2 linked regions of the Halorhodospira halochloris genome follow. The protein of the gene in region 2 interacts with the protein of the main gene of each other region in a pairwise test. Links are inferred from orthologs where the notes say so. Each region holds a gene or a part of one and is shown on either strand. Other genes may lie near its edges.

The links.
Region 1: the proteins of secD (region 2) and pheT interact in binary tests that used the Escherichia coli proteins (3 or more experiments, as listed by UniProt). The link is inferred for Halorhodospira halochloris from one-to-one orthologs.

Annotation. Positions count from the first base shown.
Region 1 is NZ_AP017372.2:2,297,142-2,305,115, forward strand. Bases 1-3,071 are described here. They hold pheT (phenylalanine--tRNA ligase subunit beta), read left to right. Parts: upstream 1-377; coding sequence 378-2,765; downstream 2,766-3,071. Other genes in these bases: pheS (phenylalanine--tRNA ligase subunit alpha), read left to right, coding at 1-371; ihfA (integration host factor subunit alpha), read left to right, coding at 2,767-3,069; HH1059_RS10405 (MerR family transcriptional regulator), read left to right, coding at 3,047-3,071. Also shown: more of HH1059_RS10405, read left to right, coding at 3,072-3,409; HH1059_RS10415 (DUF3015 family protein), read left to right, coding at 3,874-4,353; HH1059_RS10420 (Lnb N-terminal periplasmic domain-containing protein), read left to right, coding at 4,602-6,443; HH1059_RS10425 (alpha/beta hydrolase), read left to right, coding at 6,782-7,630; HH1059_RS10430 (sulfite exporter TauE/SafE family protein), read right to left, coding at 7,654-7,974.
Region 2 is NZ_AP017372.2:1,627,125-1,635,013, forward strand. Bases 1,551-4,536 are described here. They hold secD (protein translocase subunit SecD), read right to left. Parts: upstream 3,990-4,536; coding sequence 2,112-3,989; downstream 1,551-2,111. Other genes in these bases: secF (protein translocase subunit SecF), read right to left, coding at 1,551-2,109; yajC (preprotein translocase subunit YajC), read right to left, coding at 3,993-4,337; yajC (preprotein translocase subunit YajC), read right to left, coding at 4,392-4,536. Outside these bases: HH1059_RS07440 (cysteine synthase A), read right to left, coding at 80-1,060; more of secF, read right to left, coding at 1,153-1,550; more of yajC, read right to left, coding at 4,537-4,769; tRNA guanosine(34) transglycosylase Tgt, read right to left, coding at 4,848-5,957; HH1059_RS07470 (carbonic anhydrase), read right to left, coding at 6,012-6,617; HH1059_RS07475 (diguanylate cyclase), read left to right, coding at 6,802-7,889. UniProt on the Escherichia coli protein: Part of the Sec protein translocase complex. Interacts with the SecYEG preprotein conducting channel. SecDF uses the proton motive force (PMF) to complete protein translocation after the ATP-dependent function of SecA.

The sequences.
Region 1 (7,974 bases), 670 kb from region 2 along the record:
GCCAAGTGAGCCTGGCTGATCTAAAAGGCGTGTTGCACGAATTCTTGAGCGCATTCTTCGAGCGCTCGGTAGCGGTACGCTTTCGCCCGTCATATTTCCCCTTTACCGAACCATCAGCCGAGGTCGATGTCGAGTGCGTAATTTGCGGCGGTGATGGCTGCCGGGTCTGCAAGCAAAGTGGCTGGCTTGAGGTGATGGGGTGCGGCATGGTCCACCCGGCGGTTTTTGAGCATGTCGGGATAGACCCTGAACAATGGACCGGTTACGCATTTGGCATGGGCGTAGAGCGCTTAGCCATGCTGCGTTATGGCGTTGATGATCTGCGCCTGTTTTTCGACAACGATCTCCGCTTCCTCGGCCAATTCCGGTGAACTCCCATGCGTGTAAGTGAGCAATGGTTACGCGAGTTGGTCAACCCGCCACTCTCTTCGCAACAACTTGCCCAGGCGCTGACCATGGCAGGCCTGGAAGTCGACTCCGTGGAGCCTGCAGCTCCGCAATTTCAAGGCATAGTAATCGGCGAAATCACCTCCTGCGCCGCGCATCCTGATGCCGATAATTTGCAAGTTTGCCGAGTCAGGATCGACCAAAATGCGGAGCAATTTGAGGTTGTTTGCGCCGCCCCTAACGCTCGCCCCGGCATCCGGGTGCCTTTTGCTCCGGTAGGTGCTCAGTTACCCGATGGCCGCGAAGTGGAAGCTGCCGAAGTGCGCGGCAAGAAGTCATCCGGCATGCTTTGCTCAGCGGCTGAGCTAGGGTTAAGTGATGATCACAGCGGACTGCTGGAAATAACCCCCGACCTACCCCTAGGAGCCGACCTGCGGGTAGCCCTAGACCTCGATGACACCATTTTTGACATTGATCTAACCCCCAACCGCGCCGACTGCCTAGGCATGACCGGAGTGGCCAGGGAAGTCTCGGCCATTACCAAGACGCCATTCCGCGGACTACAAACAATAAACATAGGCGCGGATCGCAAGGATAGCGTAGCTGTTGAATTAGCCAGCCCAGCGGACTGCTCACGCTACTGCGGCCGAGTGATAAGAGGCATCAACCCGCAAGCCCCCACGCCCACTTGGCTGCGTGAGCGGTTGCGCCGTGCCGGGATAAGGAGCGTATCGGCGGTTGTCGATATCACCAATTACGTCATGCTCGAACTCGGCCAGCCCATGCACGCCTTCGATCTCAATAAGCTGCAACCACCGATTGTTGTGCGTCGAGCTCAGCCTAATGAAAAGCTCGAACTGCTTGGCGGCGAACAGAATGTAGAGCTCGATGAAGATGTGCTAGTCATTACCGATCAGAGTGGGCCGATCGCATTTGCTGGGGTGATGGGGGGCGCCGCTACCGCAGTGAATGACCAGACCCAAGACATATTTCTCGAAGCGGCTTTTTTCAATCCTGCTACTATCGCTGGCAGAGCTCGAAGGTACGGTTTGCACACCGACTCATCCCACCGCTTCGAGCGCGGCGTAGACTTTGCCGCTGCTGCCAAAGCCTCTGAAAGGGCCACCAGCCTTGTCTGTGAGATATGCGGCGGTTCCCCCGGACCGCTTGATGACACGTTTGATCCCAGCGCGCTGCCCCGGCGCAGTCCAATCAAACTGCGTCGCCAACGACTTGAATCACTCCTCGGCTGGTCGCTAGATGACCCAACTGTGACAAGCATGCTCGAGAGCCTGGGAACTGATCCGCAACAGCTTGATGATGGATGGCGCGTGCAGCCTCCTAGTTGGCGCTTTGACCTGGAGCGCGAAGTCGACCTGATCGAGGAGGTGGCCAGGCTCTATGGTTACAACTCCATCCCCGAGCGCCCCCTCCAGGCACCACTGCATGTGGCCTCTGCGCCCGAGCAAGAGATCGGCCCCGAGCAGCTCAAACAGACCCTTGTGGAGCGGGGCTATTACGAGGCGATAACCTACTCATTTGTTGATCCTGCCCTGCAGCAGCAAATCGACCCTGATAGTCAAGCCCTGCCCTTGGCCAATCCACTCTCCGCAGAACTAGCGGTAATGCGCACCACCCTTTGGCCTGGGCTGCTCAAAGCGGCGCAGCACAATCAACACCGCCAACATGAGCGGGTTCGTTTGTTCGAGCTGGGCGGCGTATTTTACGGTGATCTCGACAATCTAGCCCAAACCTCTCGCCTAGCGGGTGTTTGCTGCGGCCCATTGTTGAAAGAGCAGTGGGACGGTTCGCGGCGGGCAGCGGACTTTTTCGATGTAAAGGCCGATCTTGAGGCGCTGTTAGTGCGCACCGGCAATATGGACGAATTCACCTTTGTTGCTGATACAAACCCTGCCCTCCACCCCGGCCAATCAGCCCGCATTGACATGCGTGGTCAGCCGGTGGGATGGATCGGCACGCTGCACCCCGCACACGCCACGACCCTGGAACTATCCGCTAACACCGTACTGTTTGAGATCGACTACTCAGCACTTGCCGCAGCCAGGTTGCCCGAATTCCAGGCTATATCCCGTTATCCAGCGGTACGTCGCGATATAGCAGTGGTTGTAGATAATGAAATCAGCACCGATGATCTGCTGCGAGCAGCGCGCGCGCAAGCCGGTGATCTCCTCGTAGACTTGGTCCTATTCGATATTTACCGTGGCAAAGGTATCCCGGAAGGCTCTAAAAGTGTTGCCATGGGCTTGATTTTGCAGGATTATTGCCGCACGCTAACAGAAGAGGATGTAGAGCGAACTACCCAGGCCGTTTTAAAACACCTGCAGGACGAGTACCAAGCGAGCTTGAGAGGGGGATAGGATGTCTTTAACTAAGGCTGACATTGCCGAGCGGCTTTTTGAGGAGTTAGGCTTAAACAAGCGCGAGGCTAAAGAGTTGGTCGAGCTCTTTTTCGAAGAGATCCGTGTAGCACTAGAGAGTGGCGAACCAGTAAAGCTCTCTGGATTCGGTAACTTTGAACTACGCGATAAAAACCAAAGACCGGGACGTAACCCCAAAACCGGAGAGGAGATTCCGATATCAGCTCGGCGCGTGGTGACGTTTCGCCCCGGCCAAAAACTAAAGAGCCGTGTCGAGGGCTATGCCGGAACCACAGAAGAATAACCAGGATGAGCTGCAGCCGATACCGGCAAAGCGCTATTTCACTATTGGTGAAGTCAGTGATCTGTGCGCGGTCAAGCCCCACGTCCTCAGGTACTGGGAGCAGGAGTTCCCCCAACTCAAGCCGGTAAAGCGTCGCGGCAACAGGCGTTACTATCAACGTCAGGACGTCATCTTAATCAGGCGTATCCGCGCCCTCCTTTACGATGAAGGCTTTACAATTGGGGGCGCTAGACAGAAGTTGGAAAGCGGTGAAGAGCGTGAGGATACGCGCGAAAGCAAGCAGGTTATCCGGCAGATGCGCTCTGAACTTGAATCGGTGCTCAATATCCTAAAAAGATGAGGCTTGCCGATAAAAGCACATAGATGTATGATCAACGGTCAATTCGGGGCGTAGCGCAGTCTGGTAGCGCACCTGCATGGGGTGCAGGTGGTCGCAGGTTCAAATCCTGCCGCCCCGACCAGACAATCAAATGCTTATCGCTCGATAGAGCTTCACAAGAGCGTCCAGCTGTATAGAAAACCGCGTCGACACAGCAGCCACACCTACCCACCGATAACAATAGAGCCGCAAACAAATCCCTTGATCCAAGTGATCAGATTGTATTACTTAGATTATTATTTGATCGCAAGATTTACGCCAAATGTTTTTTCTTTTTCTTTGTGTTGGGAATAATCGCCACACCATGCCCTATCGCCAATCTTGCACATAACGTGATAGATTGGATACAGGTCGTGTGAGACGGCCAGAGCTTAGATTTAGGCTTGTTATAAACGATTCTCATACGAGAAAATAAGGAGAGAGTTATGCGTAAAAGTTACCTAGCGGCTACCGCACTTGCCGGAACGATGGCTGTGGCCGGAGTAGCTAAGGCTGACAATACCGGTTGCGGTCTCGGCAGCATGGTTTGGGAGGGTCAGTCTGGAATTGCTCAAGACATACTTGCAGTAACCACCAATGGCATCTCCGCTAACCAGTTCTTCGGTATCACTTCGGGCACCCTTGGCTGCGAGCACGGCGCTACCATCACTGCCGAGGCTGATGCTTTCATGGCTGAGAACATGGAGTCGATCATAGTAGAGGCTGCCAACGGCGGCGGTGAGAGCATTGATACGCTAGCTGCCCTGCTTGACATCGAAGAGGCTGACAGAGGCGAGTTTGCCGAGCACATGCAGCAAAACTTTGCCGAGATATTCCCGTCAGAAAACGTCACTGCCGGTGAGGTTATGGAAAACCTAGAGTCCAGCATGGCCGCAAGCGAGACTCTAAACCGCTATACCGCTTGAAAAGGCTGATATATAACAGCCGTTTAAGCGTCAGATCGCCTAGGTGTCTTGCCTAGGCGATCTATTTTTAGGACTAACATCTATAGACAACTTAACAAGAGTACATTCTCGTTGTGATGAACCTTAGCTGGCTCATCTGCCCGAAACATTCTCTTTCTAGCTCATTTTATGCGGTTTTGCTTATACTGCTATTAAGCAACCCAGTCATTGGGTCAGAAGTAGCGTTTGGTGCTCCCCCTGAAGAGCTTTTGGAATCCTCAGAAGTTGCCGAGCTAGCCCAAGATTCCCGTTGGCTAAGCTTGCTCGCCTACGAGAACAGGGTTTTCCGGCCGGGACGTCGAGGCATGGTGAAAACGCCGGGATTCTATCTTCACGAAGATGGCAGAAATGATCCTCATGCCGAATTAAAAGCAACCTTAAAAGCTTTATTTGCCCCAACAATCCCCGGAGCAGATGATGCCCATGCCGCTTGCCTATTCCCTGCTCGTAGACAGTTCATATTTAGTGAGCTAAATCTGGCTGAGTTCATATCACGGCTGCCAACTCCTCAGTGTCGAGCCTACACTAGCTGGCGAGAGCGCATAGAAACCGAACGTGTAGCACTTATCTTTGCCGACGCCTACATGGGTAACCCGGCGTCAATGTTCGGCCATACCTTATTACGTTTAGATAGTAGCGCAGATAGCAAACATACATTAACTTCGTTTGCCCTCAATCACGCCGCGCAAACTGGAGAGGATCACGGCGTCATTTTTGCTATGCGTGGTGTCTTAGGAAGTTACCCTGGATCTTACGCCATAATGCCTTACTACCAAAAGGTAAACGAATATACGCGGCTAGATAGGCGTGATTTATGGGAGTACAAGCTAAACTTAGATGATGCTGCCATAGATAGATTGCTCGCACACCTTTGGGAACTAGATGGTGTTGGCCTGCCGTATTATTTCTTTTATCAAAATTGCTCCTTAAGACTGATGTATCTTCTTGAAATTGCCGACCCAGATCTAGACTTGGTCAGCAACTTTAACTTTTGGGCTATCCCGGCTGACACTGTTCGGGCTGTGAAAGAACACCCCGAACTAGTAGATCAGATAACCTACCGCCCGTCTGCCGCTCGCAAACTTGATTACGCCTTCGAACAATTGACCGATGACCAGAGCAAATTAGCTAAAGATTTAGCTTATGGCGAAATCGATGCCTCAAGCGAGGCCTTAGTTGAACTGCCTGAAGATAAAAGAGCCCATATCCTAGAGGCAGGTTACGAATATCTAGACTATCTGGCTCAAACGAAAGATTTAGGTGAGGAGTCACGATCTCGGCGCTACAACCTGTTACTAGCACGATCTCGCTTAAGCGCTGAGAGTCTTGCAGACCCACCACGCCCTGATGTACGGCCAGACGAAGGTCACCGAACGGGCAGATATGGCATCGGCTTTGGCCAACTTGATGGGGTCAACTACGCTGAAATCCAGTGGCGCGGCTCATATCACGACCTTCTAGATCCTCCGGGCGGCTATTTGCCCGGCGCACAAATCGAAATGCTTGATCTGAGAGCCCGTTATTACCAGGATGATGACCCTCGCAACGGCACTGAGCCAGACGGCGGGCTTGAGCTAGAGAGGCTAAACCTAGTAAACGTTCGCTCTATTACACCACGTAACCAGCCACTACCGGGTATTACTTGGGGAGCAGAACTGGGCGCGCAGCAACACCGGGCTGAGGAGGGGCAACGGGCGCTAGCCGGCACCACATCTGCCCACGTCGGTTCTGCTTGGCGTTTTGGGGACACAAAATCTGGTCGCCTAGTGGTTGCAGGTGCAACAACTTTGCGTGGTTCTCCTGATTTTGATGATGGCTACCGAGCAGGCGTTGGTGGCCAAATGGAGATTCTCTATAGCCGCCCTCTAGCCCGTTTGAGCTTATCTGCAGAGAGTCTAGCTTTCCACGACAACAAAGAATCATGGCGGGTTGCAGCGAAAACTGCTATCAGTATAACCAGTAACTCCGCCATACGTTTGCATGCTATCCGCGAAAAGGACTTTGAGGTACGCCATAATGAAGTGCAGCTGCTTATGCATTTTTACTTTTGATACAGAAGGAGTAACGGTGCCCTCAGGTGGCCTCTAAAAACTCCGCCGGCGCTACCATCCGCCCCGGTGTGGAGGTCTTGGCACCAGGGATGGCGCCATGAAGCCTCCAGGGATGGATTCACGGCGTCCTCCACACCGGGGCGGATGGTAGCGCCGGCGGAGTTTTTAGAGGTTCCCCTCAGCACCTATCAACCATCGGCCCGAGGGGAACTTAAAGGTTCTTAATCGCTATGCGGATCCTCGAATTATCAGTTAATACAACTACTCCCCGATCACCGCTAGTATGTAAACTCACAAGAGCGACTCTAATACTTGTTTTGATTTCAGCAGCCGCCTTGGTGTCGGGCTGCCAGCGGGCATTCTTCTTTCCCAGTGAGGAACACTACTGGGATCCTAAAGAGGAAGGAGTGGAGTATGAGGACGTATTCTTTAAATCCTCGGATGGGGTAAAGCTCCACGGCTGGTTTCTACCGGCTCAAGGTGATGAGACTTTTGGCACCATTATTCACCTCCATGGAAACGCCCAGAATATAAGCACCCATTTAGTATCCGTATGGTGGCTACCAAAACACGGTTTTAACGTCTTTGTCTTCGATTATCGGGGATTTGGCCATTCAGAGGGACGGCCTGATTTTAGCGGTGTACACAAAGACGCCCACGCCGCCTTAGAAACGGTTATTAACGACATGGAAAAGGACCCCGAAACGCTGCTAGTCTTCGGTCAGAGCATCGGCGCGAGCATTGCTATAACTTCGCTAAGCCTCTGGGAAGGAGAAGAGCCTGCCGGGTTGGTAGCCGAAACCCCATTCGCATGTTATCGGCAAATAACCCGTGAGGTTCTAGGTAGCTTTTGGCTGACATGGCCATTTCAATATCCGTTCTCCTGGCTAGTCACGGATGCGTACTCGCCAATTGATTTTATTCATGACCTGCAAATGCCAGTACTGCTTATAGCCGCCGAGAAAGACAGAACTACCCCTCCCCATCACGCCGAGAGCCTCTATGAGGCGGCATCTCCGCCCAGACACATCTGGCATATAGAGGGCGCTAGACACGGCCTTCCTATGGCCGACTCCAGGGTCCGTAAACACTTACTAGACACATTCCATGGCTGGCTTGAAGGCGATTTGGATGCGGCTGAAAAGGCACCTGCCGATCCCTGGCAGCAGGATCCGCCACGCCCCTAGGCACTTCTAAACTCTCCCGGATCCTACCCCCACACCCCCTGCCCTATAGCAGCCAATCCGGCCACAGCAGAGACCCCCAGCACCGCTGCACGCAGCCACTGGCGATCAAAGATCGTAGCGGTGTAGATGGATACCCAGAAGCCGATTAGTATCGGCGGCAGCAGACTCAGCCCAATGAGCATCTCTTCTAGCCCGAACCGCCCAATCACCGCAAGCGCGCTCAGCGAGCCGAACGCCCCGACTACAAAGACCGCCGAGAGCGAGGCGCGCAATCGAGCACCACTGACGCTTTGATAGGCAATAGCCAGGGGCGGACCACCGATAGAGGTAGCTGTGGCCATAAA
Region 2 (7,889 bases):
AAGGGAAGTTTCTAGAGGTCCCACCCAGGCTAGCGCTATGGTTAGAACAACGCCAAAGCGGTAGCGGAGCGACATATAGCTATCCAGCCGGGAGTAGCTGCTTCTCGGCGAGCCACTGCGAATTAAATAGCCGTGAAGAGTAGCGCGCCCCGCCATCACAGAGCACCGTCACAATTGTATGCCCTGGCCCAAGCTCTTTGGCTAATCGCAGCGCTGCACTAACGTTAACCCCGCTCGAACTGCCTACGAACAAACCCTCTTGGTACAGTAGCCGATAGACCATCGGCACAGACTCTGTATCCGGGATACTGTATGCAGTATCTATCGGGGTGTCCTGGAGATTGGCGGTTACCCTACTACTGCCTATCCCCTCGGTGATCGAACTGCCGGAGCTGGAACTCGGAGTGCCGTGATAGACGTAGTTATATAGGGAACTACCGGCCGGGTCAGCGAGTACAATGCGCACCTTGTCCGAGCGCTCTTTGAGGGCACGCGCAACCCCGCCCAGCGTTCCTCCGGTACCGGTAGCAGCGACAAAGGCATCTATCTGACCGGCGCATTGCTCCCATATCTCGGGCCCGGTTGTAGAGTAATGGGCATCACGGTTGGCGGTATTATCGAACTGATTTGCCCATATCGCCCCCTCCATCTCTGCAGCCATCCGCCCGGCTATCTTCTGATAGTTGTTGGGGTCACTATAAGGAGCGGGAGGCACCAGGTGGACCTCAGCGCCAAGGGTCTTCAGCAGGTCGATCTTCTCTTGGGTTTGAGTCTCGGGGATTACAATGATACAGCGGTAACCGCGGGCGTTGCAGATATGCGCCAAACCAATGCCGGTATTGCCGGCGGTGCCCTCCACTACTATCCCACCGGGGCGCAGCTGACCAGCCCTTTCGGCGTTATTTATTATCCCCCAAGCGGCCCTATCCTTAACCGAGCCGCCGGGGTTTAGCCACTCTGCCTTTGCGAGTATTTCGCACCCTGTCTCGGCACTTAATGCAGACAACCGAATCAGCGGGGTCCTACCTATCGCCCCAACAAAGCCATCGCAGATGTCCATACCAAACCCCTTATCTGATGCCAGTATTGATATATATCATACTGGCATCAGACTAGGTTACGCTACTAATAGATGGCAAAGCCGATATTAATTCACGGCCTCTCCGATGGGGGTACCTCAAGGTCGGGCTGATCGGACCCTTCTTTCTCTGGCGGGATCAGATCCTGCTTACTCACACCGAGAGCCAGGGAGGTAGCACTGGCAATGAAGATCGACGAGTAAGAACCGACTAGCACCCCTACCAGCAAGGCAACAGCGAACCCGCGAATGATCTCACCGCCTAAAAAGATGAGGGCACATACCACTAGCAAGGTGGTAAACGAGGTCACCAAGGTGCGCGAGAGGGTCTGGTTTATCGCCATATTCATGACGAACTCTGTCGTCCCCTTGCGAACCTTGAGGAAGTTCTCGCGGATACGATCAGAGACAACAATAGTGTCATTGAGCGAATAGCCGATAGTTGCCAGCAGTGCCGCTAGCACCGTCAAGTCGAAGGTCATCCGGGTCAGCGAGAAGAAGCCTATGATGATCACTATATCGTGCAGCAGGGCTGCTACGGCACCTACCGCAAAGCGGTACTCGAAGCGAAAGGCGACGTAGATCAAGACACCAAGCAGGGCCAAACCTAGGGCCATCAAACCCTGCTCAGTTAGCTCCTCGCCGATCTGCGGACCGACAAACTCCACTCGGCGCAAATCGACACCATCATGAGCAGCGCTGAGCTTATCGAAGATCTGCTCGGATATTTGCGCCTGCTCAACGCCATCCATAGGCGGAACACGGATCATGATCTCGCGCGGTGAGCCGAAGTGCATTACCTGAGCATCTTCGAACTCAGTCTCGGCGAGTATCGCCTCCACTTCGGATACCTCAATCGACTCCTCGTAACCTACTTCGACTAGAGTCCCGCCGGTAAAGTCTATTCCCAGGTTCAACCCCTGCCAAAGTAAGGAGCCGATAGAGATCACCAACAGCAGCGCCGAAAGGCCAAAGCCGATGCGCCGATGGCCGAGGAAATTGAAATTTGGATCCTGTTTAAAGATCTCCATAGTTAGATCTTAAGCTCCGTGACCTTGCGCCCACCATAGATCAGATTGATCACAGCGCGCGTGCCAACAATGGCTGTAAACATGGAGGTTGCCAAACCGATAGCGAGGGTGACCGCAAAGCCCTGCACTGGACCTGTTCCAAATATAAACAGCATTGCAGCGGCTATGAGCGTAGTCACGTTGGCATCGGCGATGGTTGAAAGTGCTTTTGAATAGCCACGGTCAATGGCTGTCTGAATTGGCGTTCCGGCCTTCAACTCTTCGCGGATGCGCTGGAATATGAGCACGTTAGCGTCTACAGCCATACCGACGGTCAGGACGATACCAGCAATGCCCGGCAATGTCAGTGTAGCCTGCAACATAGATAGTACGGCTACTATGATTATCAGGTTGGTGAACAGCGCAAGATTGGCAACTAATCCAAACACCCGGTAATAGACGGCCATGAAGGCGACGACCAGGAAGAACCCGATGACAACGGCCATAAAGCCGCGCTCGACATTCTCGGCACCCAAGCTCGGGCCGATAGTCCGCTCTTCAACAATATCTATAGGGGCAGCCAAGGCACCAGCCCGCAGCAGCAATGCCAGATTACTCGCCTCTTCGCTTGAGTCTATCCCGGTGATGCGGAATCGCCCACCCAAGGCTTCGCGGATCCGAGCAACGCTGATCACCTCTTCTATCTCGCGGCTAACCCGCTGCGGCTCACCATCGACCAGTTCCGTCTCGGTAACCCGCTCAATGAACAGAACCCCCATATGATCGCCGACACGCTCACGGGTAGCCCGGTTCATGATCCTGCCGCCAGTACCGGAGAGGCGGATGTTTACCTCGGGTGAACCGGTCTGCTGATCATAACCTGATGAGGCATCGATGATCCGCTCTCCGGTAACAATGTAATCACGCTCGAGCAGGACATAATCACCAGCATGTTCAACATTGCGCGTGGGGAAGAGTTCCGAGCCCGCTGGTACGGCATCAGGGTCATCCGGGTCGCCAGTAAACGGGAAGTCGCTGTGATCTACGAAGCGGAACTCAAGGGTGGCAGTAGCACCAAGTATCTCTTTCGCCTGCGCTGGGTCTTGCACCCCAGGCAACTGTACCACTATCCGATCAGATCCCTGGCGCTGTACAATCGGTTCAGCCACACCCAGCTCATCAACCCGGTTGCGCAGCGTAGTGACGTTCTGCTGCACAGCGAGGTTGATCATCTCCTGCTGATCATCTTCGTCAAGCTTGACGATGAGCAGATAATCGCCATTGCTCGGCTGCTTATCTATCTCTATTCCTTCAACCTGCTCGCTGATTAACCCTTCGGCGCGGGCGCGCAAATCCTCGCTGGTGAAGATCAGCCGCAGATCCTGCTCATCACTCACCTCAATGCTGGAATAGCGGATTCGCTCTTCGCGCATGAGGGTGCGGATATCCCTCTCGTAACCCTCAAGGGTGTCGTTGATCATCGCATCGAGATCGACCTGGAGCAGGAAATGGACCCCGCCACGCAGATCCAGCCCCAAGAACATCGGCTCAGCCCCTATGGCACGCAAGAACTGCGGCGTGGCCGGAACCAAGGTCATGGCTACCGAATAGTCGCGGCCGAGTTTGGCAGAGATCATGTCAGAGGCGCGCATCTGCCGATCCGTAGAGTCGTAGCGCAACACCCAGCGCTCTTCTAGGACCTCATGCACCGCCGGGCTCAAGCCTTCCTCTTCAAGGAAAGAGAGAACCTCGGACTGGGTCTCCTCGGCAGGGATCTCACCATCCTCGGTAGTTATTACCACCGAAGGGTCTTCACCAAAGAGGTTCGGCAGGGCGAATATTACCCCTACCGTCAGGACGGTGAGAACTAATATGTATTTCCAGAGTGGATAGCGGTTCAAGAGCTACTTGCCCTTCTTGTTTTCCAGTTCCTTGATCGTGCCCTTAGGCATCACGTTGGCCACCGCATGCTTCTGGATCTGCACCTGCAGACCGTTAGCTACCTCTACTGTGGCAAAGTTCTCGCCGACCTGAGTAATGCGCCCGAGCAAACCACCGTTGGTAACCACCTCATCACCCTTGGTCAAATCCTCGACCATTTGGCGGTGCTCTTTAGCCCGCTTACTCTGCGGACGTATCAGCAGGAAATAAAACAGCGCGATCATGCCCACCAGTAGCATGATGCTAAACCATATATCACCCTGCTGAGCCTCATTCTGCGCCCAGGCACTGGAAATCAAGAAATCCATATAGCTAGCTCCGTTATATTACAAAATTCTCTTATAGCTTACCTAAACAGCGCCCTATGATTGCTGTTCGGTCTCTGTCTCCCGCGAGTCATCGCCGCTGCGCGCCTTATCCAGCGTTCCTTGAGGTAACACCTCACCAACCATCTCGCGCTTAATGCTCCACTCTACCCCCTGCGCAACCTCCAAGCGAACGAAATCATCACTAACTCGGGTGATGCGACCAAGCTCGCCCCCCGCGGTGACAACCTCATCGCCCACTTGTAAGCCCTCAACCATTTCCTGATGTTCCTTCATCCTTTTGCGCTGCGGACGAATTAGCAGAAAATAGAAAATAGCAATCAGGAGCGCCGTGAAGACCAGGAAAAAGACCAGGTCACCCGTGCCCGGCTCCTGTTGCGCATATGCCGGTGCAATGAAAAAATCCAGCAACATCAACCCACTCCCTTATTCAATAGCCTCATGATCGAGTCACCTCTGGGCTCCCGCCGAACAGCTCAGAGGTGCATTATGTCATACGCGCGGGGGCTTTTGCTCGCGTGCAGTATAGAAATCATCAACGAAGGATGCCAGCCTACCCTCACTAATCGCTGCACGCAGCCCGGCCATTAGAGTCTGGTAATAGCGCAGATTATGCAATGTTGCCAACCTTGAACCGAGCATCTCGTTGCAGCGTTGCAGATGACTTAGATACGCCCGTGAAAAATGCCTGCAAGTATAACAATCACATGCCGGATCGACAGCCCGCGTATCCTGCCTATAGCGGCTGTTGCGCAAGCGCAATAGCCCTTGTGAGGTAAACAGAAAGCCGTTGCGCGCATTGCGCGTCGGCATCACACAGTCGAACATATCTATACCGCGGCGCACACACTCTACCAAATCTTCCGGCTTGCCAACCCCCATCAAGTAACGCGGCTGCTTAGCAGGTAACTGTGGTTCGAGGTGCTCGAGCACGGCATCGCGCTCAGCGCTTGGCTCACCGACTGAGAGGCCGCCGATGGCATAGCCATCAAAGCCTATATCCAGCAAACCTGCCAACGAAGCGCTACGCAACTGCGGATATACCCCACCCTGCACAATACCAAAAAGTGCTGCTGCGCTCTCACCATGGGCATCACGACTGCGCTGCGCCCAGCGCAAAGACAGCTCCATGGAACGCTTCACCTCATCCCACTGCGCCGGATAGGCCGGACATTCATCAAATATCATGACAATGTCTGAACCGAGCTCCCGCTGCACAGCCAGCGACTCTTCAGGGCCCATAAAGACCTTAGCCCCATCAACCGGCGAGCGAAACTCGACACCGGCCTCACTAACCCGGCGCAACTTGCCCAGACTGTAGACCTGAAAACCTCCCGAGTCGGTCAATATCGGCCCCGACCAGCCCATAAAGCTGTGCAAGCCGCCATGCTGGCGAATGATCTCGGTGCCTGGTCGCAGCCAAAGATGGAATGTATTGGCTAAAATGACCTCGGCACCCAGCCCGCTAACCTCCTCGGGCGTCAAGCCTTTGACCGTCCCGTAGGTGCCAACCGGCATGAACGCAGGTGTCTCGATCGTCCCGCTCGGGAGTCTCACCCTGCCCAGTCGTGCTGCGCCATCATTCGCGAGGAGTTCAAAAATGGCCCTGCGGCCAACGCCATTAACACTCAAACCGGTATATAGCTCCCTGCCTCGCTAAATCCACTCGACTACACCGGTAGCCAAATCGTACTTTGCCCCGATGACTTGCAACCGCCCTTGTTGAATAGCTCGCTCAAGTAGCTCAGACTTAGCACTCAACCGCTCGGCTGTGGAGCGTACATTGGCTATTGTCGCCTCCTCAATGATCTCGGCATCTGCCGTTGAGGTGTCGCCAAGCAGAGGCCGAACCGAGGGCTGCAACTCATCGATGATCTCCTGCAAGGCATCTGAAGGCGCCCTGCTTTGGCTACGCAAGGAATCAACCGTTGCCCCTATTGCGCCACAGCAAGAATGCCCCAAGACTACAATCAGCGGCACAGATAAGACCTCTGCAGCGTATTCAAGGCTGCCGATCTGGCCCCTGCCAGCGTAATTGCCAGCCACCCTGACTACGAACAGATCGCCTACTCCCTGGTCGAACACCTCTTCGGCCGGCACCCTTGAGTCTGCGCAGCCGAGGATTGCGGCAAAAGGCTGTTGCTTGGCAGCTACCTCCAAGCGCCGCTGATGGGTCATACGCTCATGCAAGCAAAGCTCGCCGTGCACAAACCGCTGATTGCCTTCTTTAAGTCTTGCCAAGGCAGCAGATGGAGTTAACATGTAGAATATTCCTCATGCATCAACGGGGGGAGGAGGACGATGTTACCACTTTTTGGCTTATCAGCATTACTAGCTGATGTGGGCTTGGTGAAATTAGCAAAGCCAATTTTTGATGCTCCCTCTGGCCGTTAAACCTAAAACCGTTCAGAATATGCGCTTATAAGTCAGCCGAGGAGTATCACGTTTGCCAAGCCGGGCACAGCTGAGCATAGTCGAGAGAGTTCTGGCTACTGACGTAACAGCGGTCATCGTCCTAGATGAAGATGGCGCGCTGGTATACGCCAACAATATGGCCTACCGGATGCTGGGCATCTATCTGCCCGATGGCTCCACTACTGAAGACCGTGCAGACACAGCTGACGATAATGACACCGCTGAACTCACGCAGCAGTTGCCCGACGAAATAGGCTCCTTTCGCTGGATTGCCAGCACCGGCACCCCGTTGCGTGATGTTAGGTTAACCCTCAAGCAATCCTCCGCGGGCCAGCGGGTATTCTCTATAAATGCGTCTCCCTTGCCAAGAAATGCTCATGAGACGCCGTGTGTCGCCTTATCTATACACGACTTTACCGAGCAGTATAAGTACTACGAAGAGGCCCTGCACAAGAGCCAGGAACGTCTGCAGCTGGCTACCGAAGCGGCCGGTATCGGGATCTGGGAGCGCGACCTTACCAACGATACGTTCCATTGGGATGAGCGCATACCCACCATCTACGGTATAAAATATGCCGATCTGCCAAGCAATTATGAGCAATGGCGCAAGATAGTGCTCGCAGAAGACTTGCCCGCACTAGAGCGCTCCTTCCGCCAAGCGAGGATCAACCACACGCGCTTCGAGACCGATTTCCGCATCCACGCCGGGAGCGGCGAAATACGCCACATCAGGGGCTTCGGCCAGTACATATATGACAACTCTGGAAACGCAATAAAACTTGTCGGAGTGAACGAAGACATTACCGAGCGCAAGCAAGTTGAGCATGAGCTTGCCCAGAGCAAGGAGAGATTGGAGGAGGCACAGCGAATAGCCCGCCTAGGCCACTGGATCGCCTCAACCGATAAAGGCCTGCTCGAGGTGGACCTGTGGTGGTCCCCGGTTATATACGAGATCTTTGGTCGTAACCCGGAAAGCTTTAAACCCGATTTTAAATCCTACCTCAGGGCCGTACATCCAGAAGACCGGGGAGAGGTAATAGAGCTACTGCGCCGCCTGCGCGCTGATCACGATCACAGGAGTGAGCATCGGATAATTCGCACCGACGGCGTCACCAAGTG